4 regions of the Thermoanaerobacter kivui genome follow, and region 4 is predicted to be linked to each of the others. Evidence: riboswitches for the same ligand, from Rfam matches in the RefSeq annotation. Region 4 holds a riboswitch; each other region holds the start of a gene.

What was found. Region 4 has a riboswitch for thiamine pyrophosphate ahead of thiT (energy-coupled thiamine transporter ThiT). Riboswitches for the same ligand answer to the same signal wherever they lie in the genome.
Region 1: linked by a shared signal. The riboswitch ahead of thiS (sulfur carrier protein ThiS) and the one ahead of thiT (energy-coupled thiamine transporter ThiT) in region 4 are both predicted to bind thiamine pyrophosphate.
Region 2: linked by a shared signal. The riboswitch ahead of thiC (phosphomethylpyrimidine synthase ThiC) and the one ahead of thiT (energy-coupled thiamine transporter ThiT) in region 4 are both predicted to bind thiamine pyrophosphate.
Region 3: linked by a shared signal. The riboswitch ahead of thiD (bifunctional hydroxymethylpyrimidine kinase/phosphomethylpyrimidine kinase) and the one ahead of thiT (energy-coupled thiamine transporter ThiT) in region 4 are both predicted to bind thiamine pyrophosphate.

The regions. Positions count from the first base shown of each region.
Region 1 is NZ_CP009170.1:796,110-803,989, reverse strand. Features, by position in the region: gene TKV_RS04030 (carbohydrate ABC transporter permease) at 1-291, opposite strand, end outside; gene TKV_RS04025 (LacI family DNA-binding transcriptional regulator) at 311-1,324, opposite strand; partial or broken gene TKV_RS14120 (IS5/IS1182 family transposase) at 1,464-1,646, opposite strand; gene TKV_RS13000 (hypothetical protein) at 1,694-1,840, opposite strand; gene thiE (thiamine phosphate synthase) at 1,864-2,529, opposite strand; gene thiF (sulfur carrier protein ThiS adenylyltransferase ThiF) at 2,510-3,121, opposite strand; gene thiH (2-iminoacetate synthase ThiH) at 3,118-4,230, opposite strand; gene TKV_RS04005 (thiazole synthase) at 4,263-5,027, opposite strand; gene thiS (sulfur carrier protein ThiS) at 5,092-5,283, opposite strand; TPP riboswitch at 5,416-5,544, opposite strand; gene pgmB (beta-phosphoglucomutase) at 5,794-6,441, opposite strand; gene TKV_RS03990 (carbohydrate ABC transporter permease) at 6,463-7,272, opposite strand; gene TKV_RS03985 (carbohydrate ABC transporter permease) at 7,286-7,880, opposite strand, start outside.
Region 2 is NZ_CP009170.1:1,794,579-1,802,458, forward strand. Features, by position in the region: gene TKV_RS09030 (RsmB/NOP family class I SAM-dependent RNA methyltransferase) at 1-1,081, opposite strand, end outside; partial or broken gene TKV_RS09035 (Gfo/Idh/MocA family oxidoreductase) at 1,345-2,024, opposite strand; gene metX (homoserine O-acetyltransferase MetX) at 2,135-3,235, opposite strand; gene TKV_RS09045 (homocysteine synthase) at 3,256-4,539, opposite strand; gene TKV_RS09050 (homoserine dehydrogenase) at 4,561-5,853, opposite strand; SAM riboswitch class I at 5,921-6,031, opposite strand; TPP riboswitch at 6,211-6,318, shown strand; gene thiC (phosphomethylpyrimidine synthase ThiC) at 6,362-7,660, shown strand.
Region 3 is NZ_CP009170.1:305,066-312,945, forward strand. Features, by position in the region: gene asrB (anaerobic sulfite reductase subunit AsrB) at 1-605, shown strand, start outside; gene asrC (sulfite reductase subunit C) at 622-1,635, shown strand; gene TKV_RS12670 (hypothetical protein) at 1,732-1,935, shown strand; partial or broken gene TKV_RS14045 (hypothetical protein) at 1,976-2,190, shown strand; gene TKV_RS01470 (transposase) at 2,624-2,863, opposite strand; partial or broken gene TKV_RS01475 (TPM domain-containing protein) at 3,184-3,988, shown strand; TPP riboswitch at 4,068-4,170, shown strand; gene thiD (bifunctional hydroxymethylpyrimidine kinase/phosphomethylpyrimidine kinase) at 4,229-5,023, shown strand; gene thiE (thiamine phosphate synthase) at 5,027-5,668, shown strand; gene thiM (hydroxyethylthiazole kinase) at 5,665-6,456, shown strand; gene thiW (energy coupling factor transporter S component ThiW) at 6,453-6,944, shown strand; partial or broken gene TKV_RS01500 (hypothetical protein) at 6,956-7,207, shown strand; gene TKV_RS12970 (hypothetical protein) at 7,244-7,417, shown strand; gene TKV_RS01505 (cob(I)yrinic acid a,c-diamide adenosyltransferase) at 7,371-7,880, shown strand, end outside.
Region 4 is NZ_CP009170.1:2,158,995-2,166,874, forward strand. Features, by position in the region: gene TKV_RS11020 (phosphatase PAP2 family protein) at 1-295, opposite strand, end outside; gene thiT (energy-coupled thiamine transporter ThiT) at 708-1,346, opposite strand; TPP riboswitch at 1,407-1,509, opposite strand; gene TKV_RS11030 (ABC transporter ATP-binding protein) at 1,582-3,465, opposite strand; gene TKV_RS11035 (ABC transporter ATP-binding protein) at 3,462-5,687, opposite strand; gene TKV_RS11040 (MarR family winged helix-turn-helix transcriptional regulator) at 5,798-6,241, opposite strand; gene TKV_RS11045 (nucleotidyltransferase domain-containing protein) at 6,397-6,591, opposite strand; gene TKV_RS11050 (methylated-DNA--[protein]-cysteine S-methyltransferase) at 6,598-7,068, opposite strand; partial or broken gene TKV_RS14205 (bifunctional acetaldehyde-CoA/alcohol dehydrogenase) at 7,140-7,508, shown strand; gene TKV_RS14210 (hypothetical protein) at 7,641-7,805, shown strand.

The DNA.
Region 1 (7,880 bases), 1.0 Mb from region 4:
TGACACAAGAGTAGGAACTCCCATAGGAACCAACATCAAAGACCTCAAAAGCTCTTTTCCTTTAAAATTCCTTTTTAAAATAAGCGCAATGACGAGGCCTGCAGTCATTTCCAAAGTGAGACTTATAAATGTAAGAGCTATGGTATTGAAAAAAGCATTTTTAAATTCTGTTTTTCCTATAATCTCTTTATAATTTGCCAATGTGAATGCTTTAGTATACTGGTCTTGAAAACTTAAAGTAATAGTTTGAATGATGCGCTTTTCATGCTTAAAACTGTAAGCGCTTACAATTTAAAAAATAAAACAAAATTTAATCTTTTGGAGATATACAAGAATTTCTTAACACAATTTTGTGTTTTAAAATTATTTGATAATCATCAATTTCTTCCCCATTTAACATTTTTATAAGCATTCTAGCTGCAACAGCCCCTATTTCATACATAGGCTGTGATACAGTCGTAAGAGAAGGCCTTGTAGCTTCTGACAAGTCAATATTATCAAAGCCCATCACAGAAATATCTTCAGGACATGAAAGTCCACTGTCAAACACCGCATTTATTGCTCCCATTGCCATAATATCACTTATCGCAAAAATAGCAGTAGGTCTCATTTCGCCTTTTAGCATTTCCATCGCCGCATTATATCCGCCTTTATACTTAAAATTTGCTTCTTTAATAAATTTATCATAAATTGGTAAGCCATTATCAATAAGAGCTTGCTTATACCCTTTTAGCCTGTCTACGCTATCTATTGTCTCTTTCATGTCATCAAGAGGGCCATGAATAATTCCAATCCTCTTGTGGCCTAATGATATCAAATAATTCACTGCATCATAAGCCGCTTTAAAATTATCAATCCCTACATAAGGCACATCAAACTTTGTTGTTCTTCCTGCAAGTACCACCTTTATATTGTCATTTTTAAAGACTTCATAATGCTCTTCAGAAAAATAGTCACAGTGAAATATTATTCCATCAACCCACCGATTTTTTAGCATTTCTATATATTGAAATTCTTTTTCTCTTTTATTGTCTGCATTGCACAAAGTAATATTGTATTTATAAATATTGCAGACATCTTCAATACCTCTTACTACTTCTGCATAGTAAGGGTTTGATATATCAGGCACAATTAGCCCTATAGTGTTTGTCTTCTTCATCGCCAGGCTTCTGGCTGGCATACTGGGTTTGTATCCCAGCTCTTCTGCAGCTTTTAAAACTTTTTGCCTTGCTTTTTCACTTACCAAAGGGCTATTATTAAAAACTCTCGAAACAGTTGCAATAGAAACTCCTGCTAATTTTGCTACATCGTCTATTGTCGCCATTTTGACACCCTTTTCTCAATTTACTGTAACCGCTTACAGTTATATTATATTACTACCTTTTTAAAAATGCAAGAGTTTTTTACAAAAAAATTATTCCCCAAACATAGGAGAATATTCAGTTTGAAGACAAACCCCACTTTTAACTAATACAAAAAGTGAGGTTTTCGTTGTTTTTAACTATAATTTGATAAATATAATGAAATAAGAGTGAGGGTCCCCTATCTTTTTTCCATAACCATGTCGCTAATTTCTTTAAATTCATACATGCAAAAACAAGCATCGACTGTATAGACAATTTTTTTAACCCTCTAAAAGTTGTCCAAACTGTTAAAAAAAGCGAGCAAAAATTAAGTGATGTTGGTATAAAAATCAATAAAAAGAAAGTTTATATATTATGTAAAGAGATGGAGCTTCTCTTGCTTGTAGAGAAGCATTAGTGAGATATAAAGCAGGTTTTTCTTTAACAGGCCGAGATGTTGTAAAGACAGTTTTAAAATCAATGATTACAATCTTCACTCCTTTTATTGTTTTTGAGAAATTTAAAACTCAGCCTTTTTAGACATCATTATTTCCTGTAGTTTTTTGATTTTATTTTTAATATCATCTGCGCCAACAATCTCTGTCACTAGCGATACGCACTTTGCACCCATATCCAAAACACTTTTTAGATTTCCTTCTTTTATCCCACCTATTGCAACAAATGGGAGCTTGCAATTTTCAGCCGTCCACTTTACCATCTCAAGCCCGATAGGAGGCAAAGGATTATCCTTTGTAAAGCTTTGAAATATCGGAGCAACACCAACATAGTCAGCATTGCTTTCAGCTTCTTTGATTTGCTCTTTTGTATGAGCTGTCACACCGATTATATACTCATCACCAAGGAGTTTTCTCACCTCTTTTATTGGATAATCATTCTGCCCTATATGAACTCCATCTGCACCAACCATCATGCAAAGGTCCACATGGTCGTTCACAATCAAGATTGCACCAAATTCTTTGGTCATTTTTCTAATCTTCAAACATTCATGATATTTCTCTTTTAAAGTTTTATACTTTTCTCTGTATTGAATAATCTTTATTCCAGATTCAAGCATATCTTTCACAACCTCAATATTGCTACGGCCTTTTGAAAATTTCTCGGCTGTCAAGCAATAGATGTTATAGTCTTGAAAAAGCCTTAATTTTTCATTCTTTGTCAAGCTCACTCACCATCCTTAAAACTTCATCTGCTTGAATTGCTGCCACCGCAAGCACTTTTGGCGCATATGGCTTTTTATCCTTTTCTGAAGTGGAAAAATCACCAACTATCGCAAAACCTTTGCCCCGCTTGACCTTGATGTTCTCACAATCGCCAAAGCCTGCAATGCCAGATGCTAAAACCACTTTTTTGCTGTGCTCTAATGCTTTGCCAAATATCAAGGCTTTAGTACATTCATCGTCAACCGCTTCAACAATTACATCATATTCTGCAATAATCTTATCTATGTTTGACTCATCAACCTTGGTATTTAGAGTCTTTATGCTAATATATGGATTTATCTTTGTAAGAATTTGAGAAAGTGCAGAGACTTTATTTTGCCCAGCTTGGTAGAAGAAATAGTTTTGCCTATTTAAATTTGATATGTCAACCTTGTCAAAGTCAACTATGGTAAGATTTTTTATTCCACATCTCACAAGCATAGCTGCAATGTTCGAACCAAGACCACCACAGCCAATAATCAAAACCATTACTTTTCCAAGTTTTTCAAGCATTTTTTCATCAAAGTAATTTCTTAGCATAAGCTCAAACAAGCTCATAATTTGCCCACACCTTTTACCCAGTTTGTAAACTCTGGTCTTAGTCCTTTTTGAATTATTACATTTACAATTTCGCTGACACTTCTTGAATCGTCTATTTCAAACTGTCCAAGTTTTTCATCCTTTGAAGTTGCATAACCACCGACAGTTGTTTTAGAGCCTGCAGACATCTTTGTTATGCAAATATCCATTAAAGCATCACGCAAAGCCGCTCTCTCCCTTGTTGAAATCACAATCCCAACCCTTGGCAAATATATCCTTGCAGCCAGCAAAAACTTTATATATTCTTTATCAGATACCAAATAGCTTGGTTTAAAACCTGTATTGGCATCCCTAAAGCGAGGAAAGGATAGAGAAATCTCGGCTTTGGGGAATTTATTCATCAAATACTCGGCATGCAAGATTGCACAAAAAGCATCTTTTTCGGGATGAGAAAGGCCCAAAAGTGGGCCAACACACGCTTCGTGAAAGCCAGTCTTGAGTGCTCTTTCTGGTGTGAGAAGTCTAAACTCATAATCTTTTTTTGGTCCAAAAAGATGAAGCTTTTCGTAGTCATCCTTTTGATAAGTTTCCTGATAGATTGTTATGCCAACAACTCCTATCTTTGCAAGCTCTTCATATTCATTTTCCAAAAGCGGGTATACCTCAATTGAAACCTCAGAAAAGTAGTCTACTGCAACAGAGCATGCGCTTTTTATATATTCAAAATCCGAATTTACCCTGTCTTCGCCTGTTAGAATTATCACAGAGTCAATCCCTTCGTCTTTGAGACTTTTCATCTCAATCTCCATCTGCTCTCTCTCAAGTCTCTCACGAGGGCAGTTTTTCAAATTTGAAAATCCGCAATAGGTACAGCCATTTTGGCAAAAGTTTGATATATAAAGGGGAGCAAAGAGCATAATCACCTTGCCAAAGTTTGCCTCTGTCAATTTCTTGGCTTTTTTAGCCATTATCCTGATTAGTCTTTCATCCTCAATGTTTAAAAGCTTTACAAGGTCGGACTTATCCAGAAACTCCTTTATCAGAATCTCTCTTGCCTCATCAAATGAGGGAATGTAGTTTTCATATTGGCTGTAAACTTCAAGGGCTTCTTTTAAATACTCCATCATCTTTAAAACACCTTCTTGAAAATCCAAAATTTTTAGCCTTTGATAAATTCGTCAAGTGGCGATGAAGCCTGTGCATACTCATATTCCTTCAAAAGCCCAACCTCAAAAGCCAGCCTTCCTGCTTCAACCGCTTTTGAAAAGGCAACCGCCATTTTCACCGGGTCAGACGAGGTCGCAATTGCTGTGTTTATCAAAACAGCATCTGCACCAAGCTCCATTGCATGTGCTGCATGGGATGGCCTTCCTATGCCTGCATCGATTATCACAGGAATTTTAACTTCGTTTATAATAGGTTTTAACAATACTTCACAGCCAATCCCTTTGTTCGTGCCGATTGGCGAGCCAAGTGGCATGACCGCCTCAACCCCAATTTGCTCAAGCTCTTTTGCTATATTCAGGTCAGGATAAATATACGGAAAGACCTTAAACCCTTCTTTAACAAGGATTTCACACGCCTTTAAGGTTTCGTAGTTGTCAGGGAAAAGATATTTTGTATCCTTTTCAATCTCCACTTTAACCCAATCTGATGATGTCAGCTCCCTTCCTATCTGCGCAATCTTTACTGCCTCTTTGTGATTCATAGCCCCTGATGTGTTTACCATGGTGATTGCATCCTTTGGAATATACTCTAAGACATTTTTGGTATGCTTTGTGTTTGGTCCTATTCTCCTCACTGCCACCGCAAAAACCTCGACTTTAGCCTCGCTATACATTTTCTCAATAAGTGAGTAATCAGGAAGCTTCCCTGTTCCAACAAAAAGCCTTGACTTTAGAATTCTTCCGCCTATTTTAAACATCTTTCCCACTCCTTATTTGAAATTCTATGTTTATCAAAGCAATATTTAAAACCAATTTGTTTTTTTAACCACCACCAACAAAGCTGACAATCTCAACAAAATCCCCATCCTTTAGCCGAAAATCTTCCCAGCTTTCTCTTTTTACAATCTCCCCATTTACCAGCACAGCGCACGCATTCAGATTAAGACCTAATGAAAGCAAAAGCTCTTTTACACTGCCATTAAAATCCATCTCTTTGTCATTTACCTTTATCAACTTTGATCACCCCTAAAAATCCAAAATAAAAAAGCCGCTTTTACCGGCGGCTTGTGGTTTTAAATTTAAAAACACCGATTTTTGTATCAACTTAAACAAAAAAGCCTTTAATGCCGGAATATTGCATTAAAGGCTTCATCTTCTTTCTCTCCCTTCGCCGGCATTACCCGAAGCAGGTTCAAAGGGTCAAGGCACAGGGATTTTTTTAAGTGCCTACTCTCAGCCGAGCTTTTGCCCCGCTCAGCTCCCCCCAATATTCGATTTTGCAAACTTTGCTAAGAAGCTATGATAAATGTCTTAGTTGTTCTTAATTTTAATTATAACAACAAACAAGCAAAAATTCAATCTGTATTCGTCAACTGATAGTGTAAAGATACTGTAGGAGATGGTTTTAGATAAACTTATCATTGAAGAACTTTAACGTCATTTTCCTACAGAAATTTTACACTGTCGGTTTTAGGCTAAATTAATTTGAGAAATGACATCCAAATACAGGGGAATATTTCCACACTACAGCAATTCTAATATTTTATCCGCTTCACTTAAATCCTTTAAAATTAAGTCTGCTTCTTTCACCGTTTCAGGATTGCCCACTCCTACTGCAAACATTCCTGCTCTTTTTATTGCAGTGATGCCCGCAGCAGAATCTTCTATTCCAATACACTTTTCAGGAGAAATGCCAAGATGCTCTGCTGCGTTTAAAAATATCTCAGGGTCAGGTTTTCCATGCTTAATTTCATTTGCATCCACTATATAGTCAAACTTATCTCTTATTTTTAAATTTTCAACAACAGTAAAAGCGTTTTTACTGACAGAAGCAATTGCCGTTTTAATACCTCTTTTTTTAAGTTCCTCAATAAATCTCTCCACTCCAGGCAATAAATCCTCAGGCGTGATCTTTTTTATCATCTCTTTATAGTACTCATTCTTCTTATTTGCATAATATTCTTTTTCTTCTTGAGAATATTTTTTATCACTTTTTTCTAAAATTATCTCTAAAGATTCTAAACGACTTACACCTTTTAGCCTCTCATTGATAACTTCATCAAAATATATTCCTAACTCATCAGCAAGCTTTTTCCATGCCAAATAGTGGTATCTTGCAGTATCTGTAATAACACCATCTAAATCAAAAATCACTCCACAATATCTTGCCATTTTATTCCTCCTTCGTTACGTTTATTTTAATCCCGTTGTAGATATTCCTTTTACAAAATATCTCTGGAATATTAAGAATATTAATATAGTCGGTAATGTCAAAAGTATAGCTCCTGCCATTACCTGGTTCCAAAATTGATAATACTGCCCGTAAAAGGAATTAAGTCCTACCGGCAGTGTATACATATCATCACTAGACGTCAAGAGGCTAGGCCACAAGAAACTATTCCAATTGCCAGTAAACATAAAAATGAATTGAGTTGCAAGAGCAGGTTTAGACAAAGGCAAAACTATTTTAAAGAAAATCCCAAATCGTGACAAACCGTCAATTGTAGCTGCTTCTTCTAACTCTTTGGGAAGAGATAAGAAAAATTGCCTCATTAAAAATATTCCAAAATTGCTGGTCAAAAACGGAATTGTAAGACCCATGTAAGTGTTTACCCAGCCTAATTTGCTGAGAAGGATATAAGTCGGCACCATCACTACCTGTCCTGGCACCATCATGAGAGCAAGCACAACCATAAACAATAAATTTCTTCCAGGAAAATTTATTCTTGCAAGTGCATACCCTGCCATAGAATTAAACAGCATATTTCCAAACGTCACTATAGCTGCAACTATAGCACTATTTATAAACCATCTCAAAAAGGGAAATTTTGTGATTATCATTTTATAGTTATCTAAAGTTAAATGCTTTATATTTACAACAAAAGTATTTAATTCACTGGTGGGTTTTAGAGATGTTATTATAGACCAAATAAAAGGGCCAAGTGTAATTACTGCATATCCTACAACAACGGTATAAAATAAAAACCGCAACACCTTTTTCATCTATTGCCACCTCCTAATAGGTTTCTTCTTTGAAAAGCTTTCGCTGTATAAGAGTCAATATCAAGATTATTACAAATAATACAAAAGCCATAGCTGAAGCGTAACCCATGTTAAAATCTCTAAATCCTGTCCTATATATATTCAGCACGACTGTCATTGTAGCATCAAGAGGCCCACCAGTCCCTTGCGATACTACATAGGCTTGGTCAAAAACCTGGAAAGTACCAATTAATGACATTACTAGATTAAAAAACACTATTGGCCGCAACATTGGAAGAGTAATCTTGAAAAATCTTTGAAATTTATTAGCCCCATCTACTTCTGCAGCCTCGTACAATTCTGATGGTATATCTTGTAATCCTGCAAGAAAAATCACCATGTAATTACCTACAGAAGACCATATTGCCATCATCATGATAGAAGGAAGCGCAAACCTGACGTCATTGAACCAAGTAGGCCCTTGTATGCCAAATTTAGCTAACAAAGCATTAACTAAACCATCTGCTTTAAATAGATATAAAAATATTACAGAAACTGCAACTGTGGATGTAACAGTTGGTATATAATAGGCAACTCTAAAAAATGTTTTACCTTTAATATCCGAATTT
Region 2 (7,880 bases), 360 kb from region 4:
AATATGGTAAATCCTCTGATACATGATACACAAAGTTATTGTAAATCTCAAGATTAAGAACTCCTAAATCTAAATTAAGATATTTATTGGCAAAGTCGTAAAACAGCTCTAATCCTTTTTTGTTGTTACTATTCTTTCTTTTTGTGAATTTATAATCTTCGTTATCACTATCTTTTTTTCTTAATTTTGCGATAAAATGTCCCTCTCCTTTAAGTTTGTGAGGCCATAACCTTATGCATTTGCTTAAATCTTCTGGACCTTCTACCCATTCAGGATGTCCTTTGTCGAAGTATTTGCACACTTCACTTTCCTCAACTTCAAATTCCAGATGTTCTTCTAAAAATTTTTTTATAACTCCTTCGTTTTCTTCAGGTGAAAAAGTGCAAGTAGAATAGACTAAAATGCCGCCAGGCTTCAATAACGGCGCCACATTTCTAAGTATATTTTTTTGTATTATAGAGCAGCTCATGACATTATTTAAAGACCATATCTTCCTTGCCGTAGGGTCTTTCCTAAACATTCCCTCTCCTGAGCAAGGAGCATCAACCAAAATCTTATCAAAATACCCCTTAAATGCGGAAGCCAATTTTTCAGGACTTTCGTTTGTTATCACAATATTTCTTATTCCCATTCTCTCTATATTTTCCACCAGCGCTTTTATCCTTTTGTTGTCTATTTCATTCGCCACAATAATTCCCTTATCGCCAATTTTTGTAGCTATGTGAGTAGTCTTCCCGCCCGGCGCTGCACTTACATCGAGAATTTTTTCTCCTGGCTTAGGGTCTAATACCTCCACAACTGCCATCGCTGTAGGCTCTTGAATGTAGTAAAGTCCTAAAATATGGTACAAATGGTTGCCCGCCTTTTCTTCTTTATCATAATAAAACCCAGTTGGGCACCAAGGAATTGGGGTTATCTCAAAAGGAACAATTTTTTTAAACTCTTCTACACCGATTTTTAATGTATTCACTCTTAAGCCTTTTTGAGACTTTTTGTCGTATTCCTTTAAAAAATCTTCATACTCTTCTTTAAGTAATTGCTCCATTCTCTTCAAAAACTCTTCTTTTACTGTAATTTTCATCTTATTACTACCCCTATCTTATTGATTGAATAATATACTGACATTTTGCACAGTTCGCTCCTGGGATATCGCAGGCTAAACTAGCGCTCGATCTCGAACTCCAGCGGGGTTTCCGGGCACAATCGGCCTCCTTGCCTCAGGTGCCCGCCTCCGCCCTCCATGGCTCCGGCCCCGCTTCCGTTCTTCAGTCTCGCTAAGTTTAGCTTCTGCTCTATCAAGTCGCTTTACTTTTGCAAAATGTCAGATATATATAAAATTGACAACTAATCTTTTAGATTACTAATAACTTTCCCATTATTTTCAGCTGATAATAATATTTTATCCAAAATAACCTGGTCTTTGTAGGCTTCCTCAAAAGTGGGTGTCTCACTAAATACAATTTTATCCTCTACAATATTTGTAAAAAAGTTTATGAGACTTGCCATGTGTAAATCTACCATCCATCCAAGAGAATATTTTTCTTGGGGATATATTAACTGTACATATTTAGTAAATTTACTTTCTTTATCATAATCACCAATTATTTTCATATTCTCTTGCTTTTTATATAATACAGCATATCGAGGATGTTTTGTAGATATTTTTATTGAGCCCTTTGTACCGTATATTTCAAATCGAGTCTCCTCCTCAAGGTCAGGAGATATCCGGGAAGCTTCAATGCTTCCCCATCTATCACTTTCATCGCCTGTTCATAATGAAGGTAATTAGGGGTACATATGTCGACAGCATCAAGGTCACCATCTTCCAACATTTCTTCAATACTTTTTACACCTTTTTCAAAAAAATGTGGTATATCTTCTATGTTATTCTTGTACACAGGTCCAAGTTTCACTTCAAAAGGAAGGTTTTTAAATAATAAAGGCATTGAAAAACAAGCTATAGAATGGATTGTCCCAATAAACCCAAGCCCTACAAAACCAAGTTTTATTTCTTTTTTTGCCATTAAAATCACCTCTTTTTAAAATTCCGATATAAAAGGTATATTTTAATTATAACATTAATGGCACATAAAAAAGAACAGTCCCATTTTAAAATCGACTGTTCTTAGTGAAATTATACACATACCATTTCTTTATCGTATGTCTCTTCTAAAAAACCTAAAATGATCGGTCCAATCTTATCTATATCTACCAAAAAAGAGTCATGACCTTGCATTGAAGATATTTCCTCAAATCTGCCGCATCCTCCTGTAGCATTGAGTTTTTTGATAAAGTCTTTCATGTATTTGGATGGAAATATCATATCTGTATCTATGCCTATCATTAGTATTTCCGCTTTAATCCTCTTAAGTGCCATCTTCAAGGAGCCGTAAGGCTTTGTAATATCATGTTCATTCATAGCCCACAAAATATATAAATACGAATTTGCATCAAATCTGTTTATAAAAGATAGCCCATGATAGTTGAGGTAATTTTCCACTTCAAAGTTGTTTTCATCTCTTAATCTGTCAAATCTATGGTCAAATAGGTCACCACTTTTGTATGTTATCATCCCAAGCATTCTGGCAGTACTTAAGCCTTTATCAGGTTTATGTGGTTTATCATAGTAATCACCGCCGTAGAAATAGGGGTCATTGAGTATACATTGGATTCCTACATGATTATATGCAATATTGAGAGGAGTGAGTTTATAATCAGCAGCTATGACTATCGCTTTATCCACTAAATCCGGGTATGTCACTGCCCACTCTAAAGCTTGCATTCCTCCCATAGAGCCCCCTATAACCGCTTTTATGCGATCTATGCCGACATAATCTAAGAGAAGTTTTTGCACTTTTACCATGTCTCTTATGTTAATCTTTGGAAATCCCAAACCGTAAGGTTTCCCTGTCTTAGGGTCTATAGAAGAAGGACCTGTCGTTCCATAACAACTGCCAAGAAAGTTAGAGCATATGACAAAATATTTGTTTGTATCAATATATTTACCTGGCCCAATTAAAGGGTCCCACCAGCCCACGTTATTTTTCCCAGGATGCACACCTGCTGCATGGGCACTACCACTTAATGCGTGTTCCACAAGTATCACGTTATTTTTTTCTTTATTTAATTTTCCATAAGTTTCATAAACAATAGTAAGTTCATCAAAGCTATATCCACTTTCTGTAGTGAATATATTTTTCCCTTTTAGTGTAACCTTTTTTTCCTCAACTATCATCTACATCAACCTTTCCTTATCTATTTTTGCGATGCATAAAGGGCATTATCAAGGTCTTCTAATATATCTTCTATATCCTCAAGTCCTACAGAAAGTCTTATCATATCCTCCGTAACACCAGAAGCTAACTGTTCTTCTTTTGATAACTGCTGATGAGTCGTGCTGGCTGGATGTATAACCAAAGACTTTGCATCCCCTATATTAGCAAGATGAGTAAATAATTTTAAACTCTCTATAAACTTAATGCCTGCTTTTAATCCACCTTTTATGCCAAAAGTCAAAACTCCTCCTTGACCTCTTGGCAAATACTTTTGTGCCAAAGCATAATAAGGACTTGATTTAAGTCCTGGATAATTCACCCACGAAACGTAGGGATGAGAAGCTAAAAACTCTGCAACTTTTAAAGCATTTTGACTGTGCCTTTCCATCCTAAGAGATAGAGTCTCTAATCCTTGTGCGAATAAAAATGCATTAAAGGGACTCAAAGCAGTACCCAAATCCCTTAAAAGCTGCACCCTCGCTTTTACAATATAAGCCGCTTCACCTACATCTTTTACATACCTTATACCATGATAACTTGGATCTGGTTCTGTAAGTTCTGGAAACTTTCCATTGTTCCAATTAAATTTTCCAGAATCTACTATAACTCCACCTATAGAAGTCCCATGTCCACCTATAAATTTAGTCGCCGAATGTACCACTATATCAGCCCCAAACTCGATAGGCCGTGCAAGGTAAGGAGTTGCAAAAGTATTATCTACAATGAGAGGAATTCCTGCAGTGTGTGCAATTTCTGCTATTTTTTCAATGTCAGCAACATCAATCTTGGGATTGCCAATAGTTTCAACGTATAAAGCCTTTGTTTTATCTGTTATTTGCCTCCTAAAATTTTCAGGGTCACTGGGGTCCACAAATTTAAAATTTATTCCAAACTTCTTTAAAGTAGTTGCAAAAAGGTTGTAAGTACCCCCATAAAGATTAGTAGAAGAGACCACTTCGTCTCCCATCCCTGCTATATTAGTAACAGCTAATGTTATAGCAGCTTGCCCTGAAGATACAGCAAGAGCACCTACCCCACCTTCTAAAGCTGCCATTCTCTTTTCAAAAGCGTTAATAGTGGGATTCATCATTCGGGTATAAATATATCCTTCTTCTTTTAAGGCAAACAAATCTGCCGCGTGCTTTGTACTTTTAAAAGCAAAAGATGAAGTTTGATATATAGGAAGCGCTACAGCTCCTGTGGTCGGGTCTGGCTCCCAACCTTCATGAATTGCCAAAGTAGAAAAACCATATTTTTTAGGCATATTTCTATCTCCTTTCCTAGTTCAAATTACCTCTACCAAATCTTCAAACTCTTTTAATTGTCCCTCATCTATATCTTCCTGTAGCACTTTATAAATTGCTTTTATTTCTGCAATTTTTTCATCCTTTATTTTTTTTACAAATGCATTAATATTTGCTTTTACTCTAATTACAGCTACAAAAATATCATTTTCATATGAAGACTCCAAAATTAAAGCTCCTTCTCTCTTAAAGAAATTTAAAATTTCTTGTAGATTCAAAATATCTCCTTTGTGCATTTTAAATCTTATATAAAATGTATCTGTGAAGCTGCCTTCAGAAACTGGAAGAAACTTTGCTACATTATTACCTTTAATGTTGTAATTTAATAGTACATCAAGTAAATCTGCTACAACAGCATCCCCAGTAGGAAGTTCTCCTGCTCCTCTTCCTACAAAGACGTATTCTCCAAAACTATCTCCTTTCAATATAATTGCATTATTTACATCGCTTACTTTTGATAAAATATTGCTTTCTTCCACTACTACCGGTTCTACTCCTGCAAAAATGTTATCTTTGACTTTTTTCCCCCACGCAAGTAATTTTATTTTATACCCCCATTTGGCGATATAGTTTATGTCTTCTTTTGTAATCCCATCAATTCCACTTCTCGTTATAGAATTTACTGGCACATTTACATTGAATACTTTGCGCATGAGAATAATCAGTTTATACAGTGAATCAAAACCCTTTACATCATAATCGGGATTTAATTCCGCATACCCTAATTCTTGGGCTTCAATAAGCGCTTCTTCATAGCTTTTCCCCTTGGTGGACATTTGCGTAAGAATATAGTTAGTCGTGCCATTTATTATTCCACCTACAAAATCAATTTCATCCGTTATTTTTAATCTATCGATTTGATGAAGTATAGGTATAGCTCCTCCAACGCTTGCCTCGCATTTTAAAAATACTCCATTTTTTTCCGCTATTTCATTTAAATCCTCTCCATGTTTGGCTATTAACTCTTTATTTGCAGTTATAACATGTTTACCTTCAGACAAAGCTTCCTTCACATATTCATAAGCTGGATGAACGCCTCCAATTGCTTCAATGACTATTTTTATCTCTTTATCTTTTAAAATTTCTTCAGCATTCTGTGTAAGAAGTCCTTGCACATTTACTTTTCTTGGTTTGTTGAGATTTTTAATAAGTATCCCTTTTATTTCAGGATAAAACCCAGTGCTCTCTTTTATATGACCTCCTCTTGAAGTTATCAATCTATATACTCCTGTTCCTACTGTTCCAAGTCCCAATAACCCGATTTTTACTGTCATGTTACACCTCCCGATAAATTTTTAGGCCCTCTTCAAAATGAGAAGAGGGCCTAATAATCCGCCACTCCTCTCATCTCTCAGGTTAGATAACCTAACCTGCAGGATTTGGCACCAGACGCATATAAATGCCGGTTGCCGGGTTTCATCGGGCCAGTCCCTCCACCACTCTTGATAAGAGGTTTGTGTGTAATATATTCAATTTTGCACGTTGTAATTTATGTTATCACTTTGAAACTATAAAGTCAAGAATTTTTTTTACTCTTTCTTAAATTTTTTCAAATTTTAATATACACCGATTTTTTTTAGTGGTATAATAGTATTGCAATATTTATACCCTATCGATTATAAAAATTTAATATTTGCCACATGGGGTGCCGGCGTAACCGGCTGAGAAAAAGGTGTTGCCTTTTAACCCATCGAACCTGTTAGGTTAGTACCTGCGTAGGGATGTGGTCATCTGCCATGGCTATAATCCCCATGGTTTATTTATTTTTAAGGAGGTTTTGTTATGACACAATTGGAATATGCCCTTTCAGGCATTGTCACAAAAGAGATGAAAATAGTCGCAGAGTATGAAGGAGTGGACGAAGAATTTATTTTAGAAGGAGTTAAAAAAGGAGAAATAGTAATACCATCAAACATCAACCACAAAAACCTCATTCCCAAAGGCATAGGAAGGGGTTTATCGACAAAAGTAAATGCCAACATAGGAACCTCTGATGCATATCCCGAAATTGACAAAGAAATTGAAAAATTAAATGTTGCTGTAAAAGCTGGAGCAGATGCGGTAATGGATTTAAGCACAGGCGGCGACATTAATCAATCTCGTAGAAAAATACTTGAAAATTCCCCTGTACCTGTAGGTACTGTTCCCATGTATCAAGCAGCTGTTGAATCCATGTACAAATACGGCAGCATCGTTGCCATGCCTGAAGAATTTATTTTTGAAGTCATAGAACAACAGGCGGAAGATGGTGTAGACTTTATAACAGTCCACTGTGGTCTAACATTTGAATCATTGAAAAAGCTTAAAGACAACGGCCGAGTGATGGATGTAGTAAGTCGCGGCGGCTCCTTTACAATCGGCTGGATGCTCTACAATGACAAAGAAAATCCCTTGTATGAGCATTTTGACAGACTTCTTGATATTGCCAAAAAATATGACATAACTTTAAGTTTAGGAGATGGACTGCGTCCCGGTTGTCTCGAAGATGCTACAGATAGCGCACAAATACAAGAGCTCATCATCCTTGGTGAACTTGTCAAAAGGGCTCGCGAAACAGGAGTCCAAGTAATGGTAGAGGGACCTGGGCATGTGCCAATTGACCAAATTGAAGCAAATGTAAAACTTCAAAAACAGCTTTGTCACAACGCCCCTTTTTACGTACTCGGTCCTATTGTAACCGATATCGCCCCCGGTTACGACCACATAACCGCGGCAATTGGCGGTGCAGTTGCAGCAGCTGCCGGTGCAGATTTCCTTTGCTATGTCACACCTGCAGAACATCTCGGACTTCCCGATATGGAAGATGTCAAAGAAGGAGTTATTGCAGCAAAAATTGCTGCCCATGCTGCAGATATCGCAAAAGGTGTAAAAGGCGCTAAAGAAAAAGATTTGACTATGGCTAAAGCAAGAAAAGCTTTAGACTGGGATGAGCAAATAAAGCTTTCTATAGACCCTGATAAAGCTTTTAAATATCGCATCAATAAAAACGTATCTACAGCCAAAACTTGCAGCATGTGTGGAAAATTCTGCGCCATGAAAATTGTCAGCGAATACCTTGGAACCCCACCTATGACTTGTTAGTATAACTGACATACTTACATTGTTACGACTGTATTTGTAATAATGGGTATCGGGTGGTCTGTAAGTAGATTTCTCCTTCTTAACGTTGTCTTCAGCATTAGCTTTTTTAGGTTTAATAAAAGGCACAGTTTCGTAAATTACCCCCTTGTATTCGCCCCGAACTCCTGTTAAACTATCATAATAGTTTACAAGATAACATTATCACAAAATAAACACATGA
Region 3 (7,880 bases), 540 kb from region 4:
AGCTCACCATACGAAAAGTGGGAAAGGTCACCAATGAAATATTTAATTTAAAACCCGGTGATAAGATATTTATGCGAGGGCCTTATGGTAATCCATTTCCTCTAGATGATTTTAAGGGTAAGGATTTAGTTATTATCGCTGGTGGTACTGGGGTTTCCCCCGTCAGAAGCCTTTTAAAGTATTTTTATGAACATCCAGATGAAATACACTCTCTGTATTTCATTGCGGGATTTAAGGACGAAAAGAGTATACTGTTCAAGGAGGATTTAAGTAATTTTAGAAAAAGGTTTAACACGATTTATACTCTTGATAAAGATAAGATAGAAGGCTTTGAGGTCGGCTTTGTTACAGAGCACATTCAAAAAATACCGTTTAACAATTTTGAAAATTACAATGTAGTAATTGTAGGTCCTCCTGTTATGATGCACTTTGCTGCTTTAGAATGTTTAAAGAAGGGTGTGACCGAAGATAAAATCTGGTTATCTTTTGAAAGAAAAATGTCTTGTGGTGTTGGCAAGTGTGGCCATTGCAAGATAAATGAGACATATGTTTGCTTGGAAGGACCTGTCTTTAATTATACTAAAGCAAAAAATCTGTTGGATTAATAGGAGGGATAATTATATGAGTTATGATATAGATATAAAAAAACTTCGAAAAAATTGTTACCGCCAGTCAAAAGTGCGTGGGGAATTCATGCTCCAAATGCGTGTTCCTGGTGGTGTCATAGAGGCAAAATATTTATCGCTCTTTCAGCATATTGCGGAAACCTGGGGAAATGGAGAATTTCACTTTGGGCTCAGGCAGACGGTGTCAATACCAGGGATCAAATATGAATATATAGATGAGGTTAACAAATATATAAGACCATATATCGAAGAAATTGAAGTAAATTTATGCGGCGTTGATATGGTAGTTGATGACAACGGGTATCCGACTATAGGTGCTCGTAATATAATGGCTTGCATAGGCAATCGCCACTGTATAAAAGCCAATATAGACACAACCGACCTTGCTAGAAAGATAGAAAAAGTCATATTCCCCAGTGACTATCATATAAAGATAAGCATAGCAGGATGTCCTAACGACTGTGCTAAAGCTCATTTCACTGATTTCGGCATAATAGGTATTACAAAAACTGAATACGATTATGAACGCTGTATAGGGTGTAAAAAGTGTGTAGAAGCGTGTGCTCGTCATGCAACGGGTGTTTTATCTGTAGAAAAAGGAAAAATCGTGAAAGATACCTGCTGCTGTGTCGGTTGTGGCGAATGCGTCCTAGTGTGTCCAACCGGTGCTTGGACCAGGAACCCTAAAAAATTCTACAGGGTATTGATCGGTGGCAGAACAGGAAAGCAAACACCTCGTATGGGAAAAATCTTTTTAAACTGGGTTACAGAAGATGTAGTTTTAGGCGTACTTAAAAACTGGGAGACATTTTCTGCTGATGTTATGAACAACAAACCTGAATACATCCATGGTGGACACCTTATTGACAAAGTGGGATATGACAAATTTAAAGAAATGATATTAAAAGATGTCAAACTAAATCCAGAAGCTATGGTGGCTCAAAGGGTATTATGGGCAGAAACCGAATACAGGTCTAATTTTAATGTAAAACCCGTAACCCAACGTTAATGTTAAAGAAAAAACAGTGAGGAACATGCGCTATACTATCTGTACGCAATTAGATATAACATAAATAATATCCATCTTCCGAATAATCTAAAGTCTATGGGCTACTACAATAGTAGTACGCCCTTTATTAGCATCTTCAGCACTTTTGTTTTTCTGAGGCTGAATCTAAAAACGGAAGCAGGCTTTATCAACAATATAGGAGTATCAGTTGCACAAAATGAACGATTGGCTGAAGTTATTAACCGTATGGATGATGAAGCTGATTATAATGTTGTTAAAAAAGAAGTTTTTGTAACTTGATGTAGTTTAACAAAGATCTAGAATAGGGCAGGTGAATAAGATTGATGAAAGAAATTGTAGATTCTCATCTCATGTACATGTTTCATTACTTCCATTCGAAGGATGGGAGAGTATGGCACTAGCCGGAGTAAGGAAAATTATTGGCTGCTTCCTATTTTTTGGGCAAAACATGCAGAAACACTCTTTGATCATTTCCATCAGATGTTAACTCTTTCTATAAGTAATGCCGCTGAAAATGATATTAAGCTTTACGTTGCTGCTATGATCCGCTGAGCGTACCCAAACCGTGTGGTACCTAGAATTGAACGGAGCTTCCCCGGAAATCATTGCTCGAATTTGAGGCCTAACGCTTCTCCGCGTAATAATATAACCTAATTTTTTAGAAAAGGCAACATATTTTAAAAATTTGTATTGATACTTATTATTATCTATGCTAATATACTAGACATGAGGAAAAGTAAATTAAATTATCAAAAACAAAAACTAAATTATACAAAATATGTAATATATAAACGTCAAAAACTTCATTTGAGCATTGAAAATTAAATGAATGTGAAAAGGGAGTCTAAACGAAAGAATGTAATACATTAAAATAGTTTAAATTTAGCGAAAAAATGATATTTTTAAAGCTTAATTAAGTTAATCACAAAATATTGAGATAGGGAGAAGTAGTGTGAAAGTAAAATAGTTAAATTTGGGCATAAGGAGTAAGACCAGCCCAAGAGCAAAGGTGCTTGTCAGATTTAAAAACTGTCATATCCGTGCCAATTTCAGCGATGATATAAGTTGCCGATTTTTCGGTTATGCCAGGTAGGGTAACAGAGATATCAATCAAGTCTTGATAAGGTTTGGCCAATTGAGAAATGGCTTTATCCAACTCAGAAACACAAAGATTGATAAAGTCATAGTGTTTTCTGCAAACCTTCATCTTGACTGATTGATCAACCCTAGAGATAAAAATTAAAATATATAGACATTGACTGAATATCCAGCACAAAAACACTAAGGAATTGCTTATACAATGATTAGTGTACGTGATCAAAGTCACACTTATTTGTGCTTGAGAAGATATTCTACACATGTTAAAATGCGGACTTGAGTCCAATGAGTGGTAAAAATAATTCCACTCCCTCCTCCGTGCTTTGTAGTATATCTATATATTTTAAAGAAATTATATCAAAAATATCGCTCAATAGCACACTTTCATTACAATTTGTGCTTGAGCAAAGCGAAAGGATGTGGGTTAAAATGAAAAAGAAAGTTTTTTTACTTCTAATTGCCTTTTTATTATTATTTTTTTAATTCAATAGCATTTTGTGCTCCTGATGTTCCACCTAAACCTATTCAGTTTAGATATGTATATGACTATGCGGGGCTTATGTCCCAAAATGATATAGAAGAGATGGAAAAACTAGGGAAAGCTTTGGATGATGCAACAAAGGCGCAAATAATAGTTGTGACAGTTGACAGCATTGGAGATTACCCAATAGAGGAATATTCTCTTAGCCTTTTTAGAAAGTGGGGAATAGGAGACAAAGAAAAAAACAACGGTGTTCTCTTTTTAGTGGTAAAAGATAGACTTTTAAAAGGGCAATCTGGCAAAGTGAGAATTGATGTAGGTTATGGCTTGGAAGGGGCAATACCGGATTCTGTTGCAGGAAGGATTTTGGACGATTTTGTTTTGCCTTACTGGGCAAGGGGTGAATACTCTAAAGGCATATATGAAGGTTATATGGCAATAGCTTCAAGAGTTGCAAAAGAGTACAATATAGACCTCCAGGGACTGGATGCTTCCAAATACAGTGTCAATGCAAGTAGCAATGATAGCGGTATATCGTGGGAAGATATTGCTGTAGTGATTATACTCATTTTAATATTTATTATCTTTGGAAGAGGAGGAAGAAATATAAGGGGAAACTGGTGGGGACCGGGAAGCTTTGGTTCTGGAGGAGGCTTTGGAGGTTTTAGAGGTGGTGGCTTCGGCGGCGGAAGTTTTGGCGGCGGAGGAGGCTTCGGCGGAGGTTCTGCCGGCGGTGGAGGAGCCAGCCGCTAAGCGTAAATTTTCAAAATAATTATTGAATTTTTTAGGTTTGTGGTATAATTACTTAAGCGCATTGGACAAAACTAAATAAGACAAGTGCTAGGGGAGCCAAAAAGTGGCTGAGAGGGGATTCGTTCCCGACCCTTTGAACCTGTCAGGGTAATGCCTGCGCAGGGAAGCACGTTTTACGAAGTTTGTAAAAAGTGCTCACCTGAACAGGTGGGCATATTTTATTATTTTGGAGGTGTTTTTATGAAATTAGCCCTTACTATTGCCGGCTCTGACTCTGGGGGAGGAGCAGGTATACAGGCAGATTTAAAGACTTTTTCAGCCCATGGAATATACGGCATGAGTGTCATTACTTCAATAACAGCGCAAAACACCATGGGAGTTTTGGGAATTGAGGATATAAGTCCTGATATGGTGTATTTGCAGATGAAGGCAATTTTTGAGGATTTGTATCCCGATGCAGTGAAGATAGGTATGGTGTCTAATGAAGACATAATTAAGATGATTGCAAAGGGATTAAAAGATTACAATGTAAAAAATGTTGTGCTGGACCCTGTCATGATTTCAAAAAGTGGAAGCTATTTATTGAAGCCGCAAGCAGTGGAGGCTTTGAAAAAAGAATTGATACCTTTAAGCCTTGTAGTCACGCCAAATCTTATGGAGGCAGGGGAGTTAATCGGAAAAGAAGTCAAAAGTGTATCCGATATGAAAGAAGCAGCTAAAAAAATTTTAGATTTTGGAGCAAAAACAGTAGTTGTAAAAGGTGGACATCTTACAGGTGATGCTTTAGATGTATTTTACGATGGAAAAGAGTTTTATGAAATTACATCAGAGAGGATTGATACTAAAAACACCCATGGTACAGGCTGCACATTTTCCTCAGCTATAGCTGCCAATATCGCTTTAGGCCATGATTTAGTTGAGTCGATAAAAAGAGCGAAAGCATACATTACAGGGGCTATAAAACATTCGTTGGCCATAGGGCATGGAGTAGGTCCTACTAACCATTTTTGGAATATAGAAATAAGGAAGGTGTGAGATATGGACTTAACCCTTTATGCTATAACGGATAGGTCTTACATAAAGAATATGGATAATGCTGAAGCAGTAGAACTAGCGATAAAAGGCGGTGCAACAGTAATTCAACTGAGAGAAAAAGATATATCAAGTAGGGAATTTTATGAAATTGCTCTCAAAGTTAAAGAAGTGACAAAAAGAAATAGAATCCCTATCATTATTAACGACAGAGTGGATATAGCTTTGGCAGTAGATGCAGATGGAGTTCACGTTGGACAGGAGGATTTGCCGGCAGATATTGTAAGAAAAATAATAGGTCCTCATAAAATAGTAGGGGTATCAGCGAGGACAGTGGAAGAAGCTTTAAAGGCACAAAGGGATGGAGCGGATTATTTAGGGGTAGGTGCGGTGTTTAAGACTCCAACAAAGCCGGAAGCGGAAGCCATTGGAATAGAAGGGTTAAAAAAAATAAAAGAGTCAGTCAATATTCCCGTAGTTGCAATAGGTGGTATAACAAAAGATAATGTCTATGAAGTCATGTTAAAGTCGGGAGTAGACGGTATAGCTTCAGTTTCAGCTGTCTTTTATGGGGATATCGAAAGCAATACCAGAAAACTTTTAGAAGTTATAACAAAAGCGATAAATGACAGGAGGAATTTGAAATGAAAAAAGAATTGTTGAAAATTTTAAGAGAGAAAAAACCTTTAGTTCACCATATTACAAATATAGTTACTGTCAATGATTGTGCTAATATAACACTGGCTATAGGAGCACTGCCAGTCATGGCCCATGCCTTGGAAGAAGTAGAAGAAATGGTAAGTGCAGCAGATGCTTTAGTTTTAAATATAGGCACTCTTACAAATGAACAAGTAGAAGCGATGATAAAGGCAGGAAAGGCTGCAAATAGATTTAAAGTACCAGTTATATTGGACCCTGTTGGAGCGGGAGCTACAAGGCTTAGGACACAAAGCTCAAAAAAGATATTAGAAGAGGTAAAAATTTCTGTGATAAAAGGGAATAGTGCTGAGATTTCAATACTTGCAGGCAAAGGTGGGAAGATACGGGGTGTAGAATCTCAAAGCGGAACAGATGATATTGCTGAGGCTGCTAAAGATTTAGCAAATACTTATAGCGCTGTAGTAGCAGTATCAGGCGCTACAGATATAATCACTGATGGAAAAAGAATTGCCTATGTAAAAAATGGACATCCTATGATGGGCACTATCACCGGTACGGGCTGTATGCTTACCTCTGTAGTAGCGAGTTTCTGCGGAGTATGTGAAGATTATTTTGAAGCTACAGTAGAAGCTTTTGTAGCTTTTGGAATAGCCGGTGAAAAAGCAGCTCAAAGCAGCAGTGTCAAAGGTCCTGGTAGTTTTAAAGTGACATTTTTTGATGAGATATATAATCTCACGCCGGAGATAATAGAAAAAGATAAGAAGGTGGAAGTATGAATAAAATACATCGTATGGTTTTTATGGCACTTATTATTGCTATAGGCACCTTGACTTCTCAATATGTATGGTTTAGTGTAGGTGTTGCCAAAGTTACACCCGTTCAACATGCTATTAATGTTATTTCAGCAGTTTTTTTGGGCCCTTGGGGAGCGTTAGAAGTAGCTTTTATTATAGGGCTTTTGAGGAATATCCTTGGTGTTGGGTCGCTTCTGGCATTTCCTGGAGGCATGGTTGGAGCTTTCATTGCTGGATATCTTTATAGATTTACACGTAAACTTTATTTTGCGCCTGTAGGAGAAGTTATAGGCACAGGTATTATAGGGGCTTTACTTTCTTATCCTATAGCTAAATATATACTGGGAAGTTCAGGCACGGCTTTTATGTTTTTCATTCCATTTTCACTTTCTAGTGCAATAGGTTCGGTGATAGGGTATGTAGTGTTATTGGCTTTAGTAAAATATAAGAAATTGGATTATTGTAACTAAATATACTAACTTATGGTGAAAGGAGGGGGGAATTAGAGGAAGTAGAAAAACTCTATAAAGAAATGGGGAAGGTTTTCAAAAAGCTCGACACATGGTCTTTTTATTTACTTACTTCCCATGAAAGATTTAAAAAACTCTTTGGAAGAGAGGCTTCTAAGAAAAGAAAGCTTTACAATGGCATGATAAAAGCCTATTATTGCCAGTATTATGGACCAAAACCTAACAACCGATTTTTGTTGAGTTTTCTTGATTTGATGATATAATTAAAGTAAGAAATTGATAAAATTGGTGGTGAAAGTATGGATAATGCAGTGAAAAAGAAAGCGAAAGAATATATAGATAAGTTACCTGAGGGTAAGGTGAGAGAAGTCATCGATTTTATGGAATATCTGAGTGAAAAAATAATTTTTAAAAAGGGGGATTTTTATGAAAAAAGGGTATGTGCAAGTATATACGGGAGACGGAAAAGGTAAAACAACAGCAGCTTTGGGGCTGGCTTTTAGAGCAGTAGGAAGAGGCATGAAGGTGATAATGTTTCAGTTTTTAAAGGGTATGGCTACAGGTGAACTCAAAACAGCAGAGTTACTTAAGCCAAATTTTGAAATACGTCGCTTTGCTGAAGCAAAGAAGTTTACGTGGGATCTTACAAAAGAAGAATTTGAGGAGCTAAAACAAAAGGTAAAAAGTGAATACAATCAACTTCTCGATATACTAAAAAGCGGAGATTATGATATTGTCATTGTGGATGAGGCTATGGCAGCCATACATAGAGGTCTTCTTACAGTAGAAGAGGTAGTAAGGCTTATTGACGAAAAGCCTGAAACTGTTGAATTGGTTTTAACAGGTAGAAGTGCACCGCAGGAGATTATTGAAAAAGCTGATTTGGTTACAGAAATGAAAGAAATTAAGCATTACTTTAAAAAAGGTGTACCAGTG
Region 4 (7,880 bases):
TAAAAGTATTTGTATTAGCCAATACCATATAAGGCCTTGGTCTTGTGTATTTTCTTTTTAAGAGTTGAACAAACAAATGACTGCTTACAAGCGCGGTTAAAGCTTCTAAAGCAGAGGCTTTCACATTGTTTTTTCCGAAAAATACTAAAAATAAGCAAGAAAATATTGTAAAGAAAGGACCGCCTATATGAGTTATTTTGGGCATTATTTTGTCCAATATATTACATTTTATTCTTTCGTTTATATAGAAAAAAATGTTTTTGTCTTTGTCAAGAAGCACTCTTTTTATTTGCATCAGCAAAATCCCCTCCCTACAATCTCATTTCACTAATGCTTTTATCGAAATTTTTCCGCACAATTTCACACACTCTATCAGCGGAATTTTTATAAACCAATTCTTCCATTCTTTTTTAATTTACTTAAGTTTATCAAGGTCTTCAAACAACAATTCTCTTGATTTTAAATTTTATATTCTTTATATATACATTATCGTACTTTTCAAAAGCTTTTTCAACAGCCTTTGCTACTCTTTTATGGCCTGTTCCTATTTATCCATGGGCTTTCCCATAACCTTTGATTAAATTATCTTATGATAACATTAAAAAAACATTATAGGGATGTTAATTTTATATTAAATTTTTTCTTACAAAATATTATACCATTATTTTGGCTATCCATTGAAAAAATAAAAAAGGGGAAATACCCCTTTAAGCAATTGCTTTCTTTTTAATTTCCTCGATAGCATTTCTAACTTGAGGAATTAGTGAAACTGCAAAACATATTGCCACTTCTACACCTATTATGCTTCCATTAACTAAAAGTGAATAAACTATAGGACTCATTCCTTTTGGCGCATAGCTTGCAAAAAAGAATACTCCGGATAAAAAGTGAGAGAAAAATCGTCCAAATCCACCGACTAAAATTCCCAAACTCAGGTTTTTTCTAAAAAAGCCAGCAAGTCCTAATGCACCAAAAGCCAAAGGATAGTCGAGAAGTACTTGCACCCATTGGACTATAAAGGGGTCTTGAATAAGTTGCAAAAGTCCATATGCCATACCAACAATGACGCCAGGACCTGGTCCATAATAATACGCAAATATAAAAAGTGGAAGCATGCTGGCAGGCGTTATGGAACCACCCTGTGGCCAATGGTAAAACCTTATATATGACAGCACAAAAGAAATAGCAATTGAAAGTGCCCCATATACCAACATTTTTGTGTCAAACTTAACACTTTTCCTCATTAGATATAGAAGAAAAGCTGCCAGCAAAATTGCCAATATAATCGACAATGTCACCGGTTTTATTTTAGCAAAATCAGAAAATATACTTATAATGTAAGACATAATAAAAAAACACCTCCAGTTAGTGAAGCTATGTTCGCTGAAAAAAAATACCGCGAATGCGGTATTTTTAAGCCGCATTCCCTACGTAGGCATTACCCTCGTCAGGTTCCAAGGGTTTGGCTTAAAAGCCATCTCAGCCATTAAGGCTCCCCCAGCGGACATAACCACCTATTTTGTTTTCACTTTAACTTTATCATTTTTTGCTGCATATGTCAATAATGATTATTAAATGCTATTAACTTGCCATCTCTTCCTCTTTTTCAAACTGACTGTTATAGAGACTTGCATAAAAACCGCCTTTGGCAAGAAGCTCTTCGTGGGTACCTTGCTCTATAATATCTCCATGGTTCATGACAAGTATCAAGTCAGCATCCCTTATCGTAGAAAGCCTATGAGCGATTATAAAGCTTGTGCGTCCTTTCATAAGGTAATCCATCGCTTTTTGTATTTGTATTTCTGTAAGGGTATCTACAGAGCTTGTAGCCTCATCGAGTATGAGAATTTTGGGATCTTTCAAAATAGCTCTTGCTATAGTTAGTAACTGCTTTTGCCCTTGAGAAATATTTGTGGTCTCTTCATTTAATACCATGTTATAGCCCCCTGGCAATGTCTTTACAAAACTGTCAACATGAGCTGCCTTAGCAGCTTTTATAACTTCCTCATCAGTAGCATCGAGACGGCCATATCTTATATTGTCCATAATAGTACCATTGTAAAGCCAAGTATCCTGAAGCACCATGCCAAAAAGTGAACGCAAATCTTCTCTCGTAAAATCTCTTATATCATGCCCGTCAATCAAAATAGCTCCTTCATTCACATCGTAAAAGCGCATTAAAAGTTTCACTATAGTAGTCTTTCCTGCTCCAGTAGGACCGACAATTGCAACTTTTTGTCCTGCCTTAATAGAAGCAGAAAAGTTATTTATCACCATTTTATCAGGTCTATATCCAAAACGAACATTTCTAAATTCAACATTGCCTTTTATATCTTCAACTTTTACAGGCTGTGGATTATCTGAAACTTCCTCTTCTTCCTCCAAAAACTCAAATACTCTTTCTGCACAGGCAGCAGTTTGTTGCAGTATATTGGAAATATTTGCAATCTGGGCAATAGGCTGTGTAAAAGATCGGATGTACTGTATAAACGCCTGAATATCCCCCACTTCTATTGCATTTTTTATGACCAACCAACTACCCAAAACTGTAACCGCCACATAACCCAAGTTTCCTATTACATTCATAAGTGGCATCATAATACCTGTCAAAAACTGTGACTTCCAAGCTGCTCCATACAAAGTGTTATTTAATACATCAAACTTTTCAATGCTCTTTTTCTCTCCATTAAAAGCCTTTACTATATTATGGCCTCCATATACTTCCTCCACATGACCATTTACATGCCCTAAATAATCCTGCTGCTCTCTAAAATACATTTGTGAATGTTTGACAATAAAGGCAATTACCAAAGAAGACAAAGGAATTATCAAAAGCGCCACTAAAGTCATAAGCCAGTTTATGGTAAACATCATAATCAAAACGCCTACTACTGTCGTCACAGAAGTAATTATCTGAGTCAAGCTTTGATTGAGAGTCTGAGTAATTGTATCCACGTCATTTGTAATACGTGACAATATTTCCCCTTGATTTGTGCTTTCAAAATATTTCAAAGGCAGGCGGTTAATTTTTTCAGAAATTTCTTTTCTAAATCTATAGGTAACTTTCATCGCAACCCCAGACATTATCCATCCTTGCAGGTATCCGAATAAAGCACTTAAACCATATAAGCCTATGAGAATTAGAATTATCTTTCCTACATATTCAAAGTCTATGCCACTGCCTTGCCCTGTTATTTTATTCATTACACCTTCAAAAATTTTGGTTATGGCTTTACTGAGTATTTTAGGACCCGCAATGGAGAAGGAAGCACTAAGAGCTGCTAATATAAATACACTTATTATAGAAATTTTATAAGCTGATAAATATTTTATCAACTTTTTCATTGTGCCTTTAAAATCTCGCGCTTTTTCTCCACCGCGAACCATGCCATGGGGACCGCCTCCCATTCCTGGCCCGCGAAGTCTGGGTATCTGTTTGGGGTCTATTCTTCTATTTTCACTCATGCCAATTCCTCCTCCGACAGCTGTGATAAAGCTATTTCTCTGTAAGTTTGACAGTTTTTAAATAGTTCTTTGTGTTTTCCTATGCCCACAATTTTACCTTCTTCAAGCACTATTATTTGGTCTGCATGTAAAAGAGTTGACACCCTTTGTGACACCATTATAACAGTGCTTGATTTTAACCTTTCTCTTAAGGCTTTCCTTAAAACTGACTCTGTTTTAAAGTCAAGAGCTGAAAAACTTTCATCAAAAATGTATATTTCAGGCTTTTTAACAAGAGCACGAGCAATGGAAAGCCTCTGCTTTTGCCCTCCTGAAACGTTTGTTCCTCCTTGTGCAATCTCTGAATCAAATTTCTTGGTCTTTTCATTTATAAATTCCATTGCTTGTGCAATTTCTGCTGCTTCTTTTACTTCCTCGTCCGTAGCCTGGTCATTTCCGTATTTCAAATTTGATTTAATTGTACCGCTGAAAAGCCAGCTTTTTTGGGGTACATATCCTATTCTGCGACGCAGGTCTTCCTGTTTTACCTCTCTTACATCTACACCATCAACCAAAACCTGTCCTTCTGTCACATCGTAAAATCTTAAGATCAAATTCACTAAGGTACTCTTTCCAGAACCTGTTCTTCCTATTATGCCTACTGTCTGCCCTGGCAAAATCTCGAAATTTATATCCTTTAAAGCGTATTCTTCAGCACCTGGATATTTAAAAGATACATTCCTAAATTCTACAGTTCCAGCCATATTTTCATTAAATTGTTTTGGATTTTCTGGGTCTCTTATAGAAGGCTCTGTAGCCAAAACCTCAGCAATACGCTCTGCCGATACTGATGCTCTTGGTATCATTATAAACAGCATTGAGAACATCAAAAATGCAAAGATAATCTGTATAGCGTATTGCATAAATGCCATCATGTCTCCAACTTGCATGCTGGAATTTTGGATTTGGTGAGCTCCTACCCATACTATCAAAAGAGTAATTCCATTCATCACAAGCATCATACATGGAAATATAAATGCCATAGCACGATTTACAAAAAGCCCTACTTTTGTAATATCTTGATTAGCTTTGTCAAAGCGCTCTTCTTCAAATTTTTGATTATTAAAAGCTCTTACCACCATTATTCCTGACAAATTTTCACGAGTAACTAAGTTTAATCTATCAATCAATTTTTGCATTAGCATAAACTTGGGCATCGCAATGGAGTACAATACTGATATTATACCTAAAAGTACTATTACTGCTAAAGCTATAATCCAAGACATTGAAACACTTTTGCTAAGTGCTCTAAATACACCACCTATACCCATTATAGGCGCATAAAACACCATTCTTATCATAATTACAAGAAGCATTTGTATTTGTGTAATATCATTTGTAGTTCTTGTTATCAAAGAAGCCGTAGAAAATTTGTCAAATTCAGCATTAGAGAAGCTCTCTACTCTTGCAAATAAATCTCTTCTCAAATCTCTCGCTACTCCAGCTGCCACTTTTGATGCAAAAAATGCTACCATAATAGTGCTTAATGCACTCAGTCCAGTTATCAATAGCATTATAAGGCCAGTATGAAGAATGTAATCAGTTTGAATTTTGTCTGTATTTATGCCAATTGCCTTGTATTCTTCTTTTACAGCCATTGTTGCAGCTTGTATAACCATATTGTCACCTAAAGAAGCAAACTTTTTGTTCATTTCATCTCTTATTTGCATAAGTTGCTCTTCTGGCAATTGAGACATCATAGCAAAGAGGTCTACATTTGCCGGTATTTTCTTTCCATTAAATTCTATACTTCCGTTTTTTGCACTGGTTTTAGCTTTTTCCACACCTGTAACAGCTAAAAAGGCTTTCCCCATAGGTAAATTTATTTTGTCAATTTCTGATTTATCTACGCTTTTAAGGACATATACAGGCTCTTTTGAAAGAATAGGATATTTTTTTACATATTTATCATAATCAGGACTGGATTTGTCTACTAATGTATAATCTTTTAAAATCTCTTCCTTTTCTTCAGGTGTAACAAATAGCAAAAGTTTATCCATTTCGCTTTTCCTTATAGCCTCAGGCACTGCATTTACTATGCCACCTTGCTGTATTCCATTGTTAACTATCTTGGACATATAGTCAGGCAATGACAAATCACTCATTGCTTGAACAAATATAAAGAACACTGCTAAAAAAATCAACAGAATATAGGGTTTTAAATATTTCGCCAGTTTTACCATACCAACACCTTCTCCTCCTAAAAATTTGCCTCGATTTCTTTTGTGAGAACTACTTCTTTTTAAATTTCTACTTCCTCAACTTATTTACTTAATTTTGTTATACTTCCTCACTATAAATCATGTTGTTTTTCCAATATTTTTTTCAGTGCTTCTAATCCTTCAATTATTTTATTAAGGTCTTGTGGGCTTGCTCTACTTATTAATTTTTCAAACTTCTCTTCAGCTTCTTTGAAATGTTTTTGAAAAGTATCTTTAAACTTAGGAGTCACACTGACATAAACAACTCTTCTATCTTCAGTGCTTCTCGTCCTCTCTACCAAGCCTTGCTTTTCTAATCTGTCAATAATGCCAGAAACAGTGCTATTGGAAAGCCCTAATCTCTGACTTAAGTCACTTACTTTCATTTCACCGTAATGAGCTAAAATGCCCATAAGCATTCCTTGAGGACCCGTAATATCAAAATCTTTACACTCATATTTCATAGAATGCTTTATAATATCCATTATTTGTTTTAAAAGCTTAAGTATCTTTAATCCATTGTTTATCTCTTCCATCTTCACCACCGCAAATTATTTCGTATTAAAATATTTTGTATGCAAATATTTTGGACGCAAAATATATTTTACTCTTCTCATAATATCATGTCAAGATTTCTTAAAGCTTTTCAAAAAAATAAAATAAAAAAACCGCTCAAATTTTTACGGCGGTTTTAGGATACAGCTACCATTTTATATAAATTAATCTCCCTTCTTTCTTGTCTAAGTCTATATATATTAAACACAGCAACAGAACCAAATAAAAAAGCCATAACTATATTGTCCTTATTTTTAAAAAACTCCTTTAAAATTTTTAAATAATCCATCCTCATCACCTTACTTTCTACCCTTATTATACCATGAAACATGAATTTTTAATGAACCTCTACTCCTTCATGTCTTAATAAAAATTTTTTTATTTCAATTCCCCCGCCAAAGCCTGTCAAGCTTCCGTTGCTCCCGATAACTCTATGACAGGGAATTACAATGGGAATAGGATTTTTATTAAGGGCTTGCCCAACTGCTCTTTGTGCATTTGGTTTGCCAATTAATTTAGCAATTTGCCCATATGTCCTAACTACTCCATAGGGAATATTAAAAACCTCATTCCACACCGCTTTTTGAAACTCTGTGCCATATACATCCAGCTTTAAATCAAATTTTTTTAATTTCTTTCTAAAATATAGGTCAAGTTGACGTATACACTCTTCAATATAAAACTTACTACCTTCTTCAAATTCCTCTAATACAGATTCTTCATTTTCAAAGTCAATGCGACATATACCTTTACCCGACGAAAAGATTGTAAGCACACCAATAGGTGACACAAATTTTTTGTAGAGCACAATATCCTCTCCTTAAAACTTTAAAAACTGGTAAATTAATTATAACACAATATTAAAGGATAAAAAATAATGCCATGGCTCTTGCAGGTGTAGAAAAACATATGGAATTGGCAAAATTAGCCCATGAAGAAACAAAAATGGGTGTTTATGAAGACAAAATAACGAAAAATCTTTTTGCAGTAGAATATGTGTACAATTATATAAAAGACAAAAAGACTGTCGGCATCCTTAGTGAAAACTTAGAAGAAAATTATATGGAAGTGGCAGAACCTGTAGGAGTTATAGCCGGCGTAACACCCGTTACAAACCCTACTTCTACAACAATGTTCAAAAGCTTAATTGCTATCAAAACAAGAAATCCAATAATTTTTAGCTTTCACCCAAAAGCATTAAAATGCAGTATAGAAGCAGCAAAGACCATGTACGAAGCAGCATTAAAAAAATGACAGAGTTCGGCGGACTTGGTCACTCTGCAGTAATACATTCTGAAAACCAAGAGATTATTAATGAATTTGCAAAAAGAGTCCGTGCAGGAAGAATTATAGTCAATGCACCAGCTTCCCAAGGAGCTATTGGGGACATTTATAAGACACAGGTATGGATCTTTAACACACGCCATTGAAGCGTATGTATCCGTCATGTCGTCAGACTATACAGACCAGTGCACTGGCTCAAACCCAAGAATGCCATTGGTTTCAGAAATTGCAAATATTTACAGAAAAGCTTATGGAGAATAAGTTAAAAAACAAGTGGAGAATACCTCCCTCCCTGTCATTCTGAGGAGTGCAAAGCACGGCGAAGAATCTCAAGGA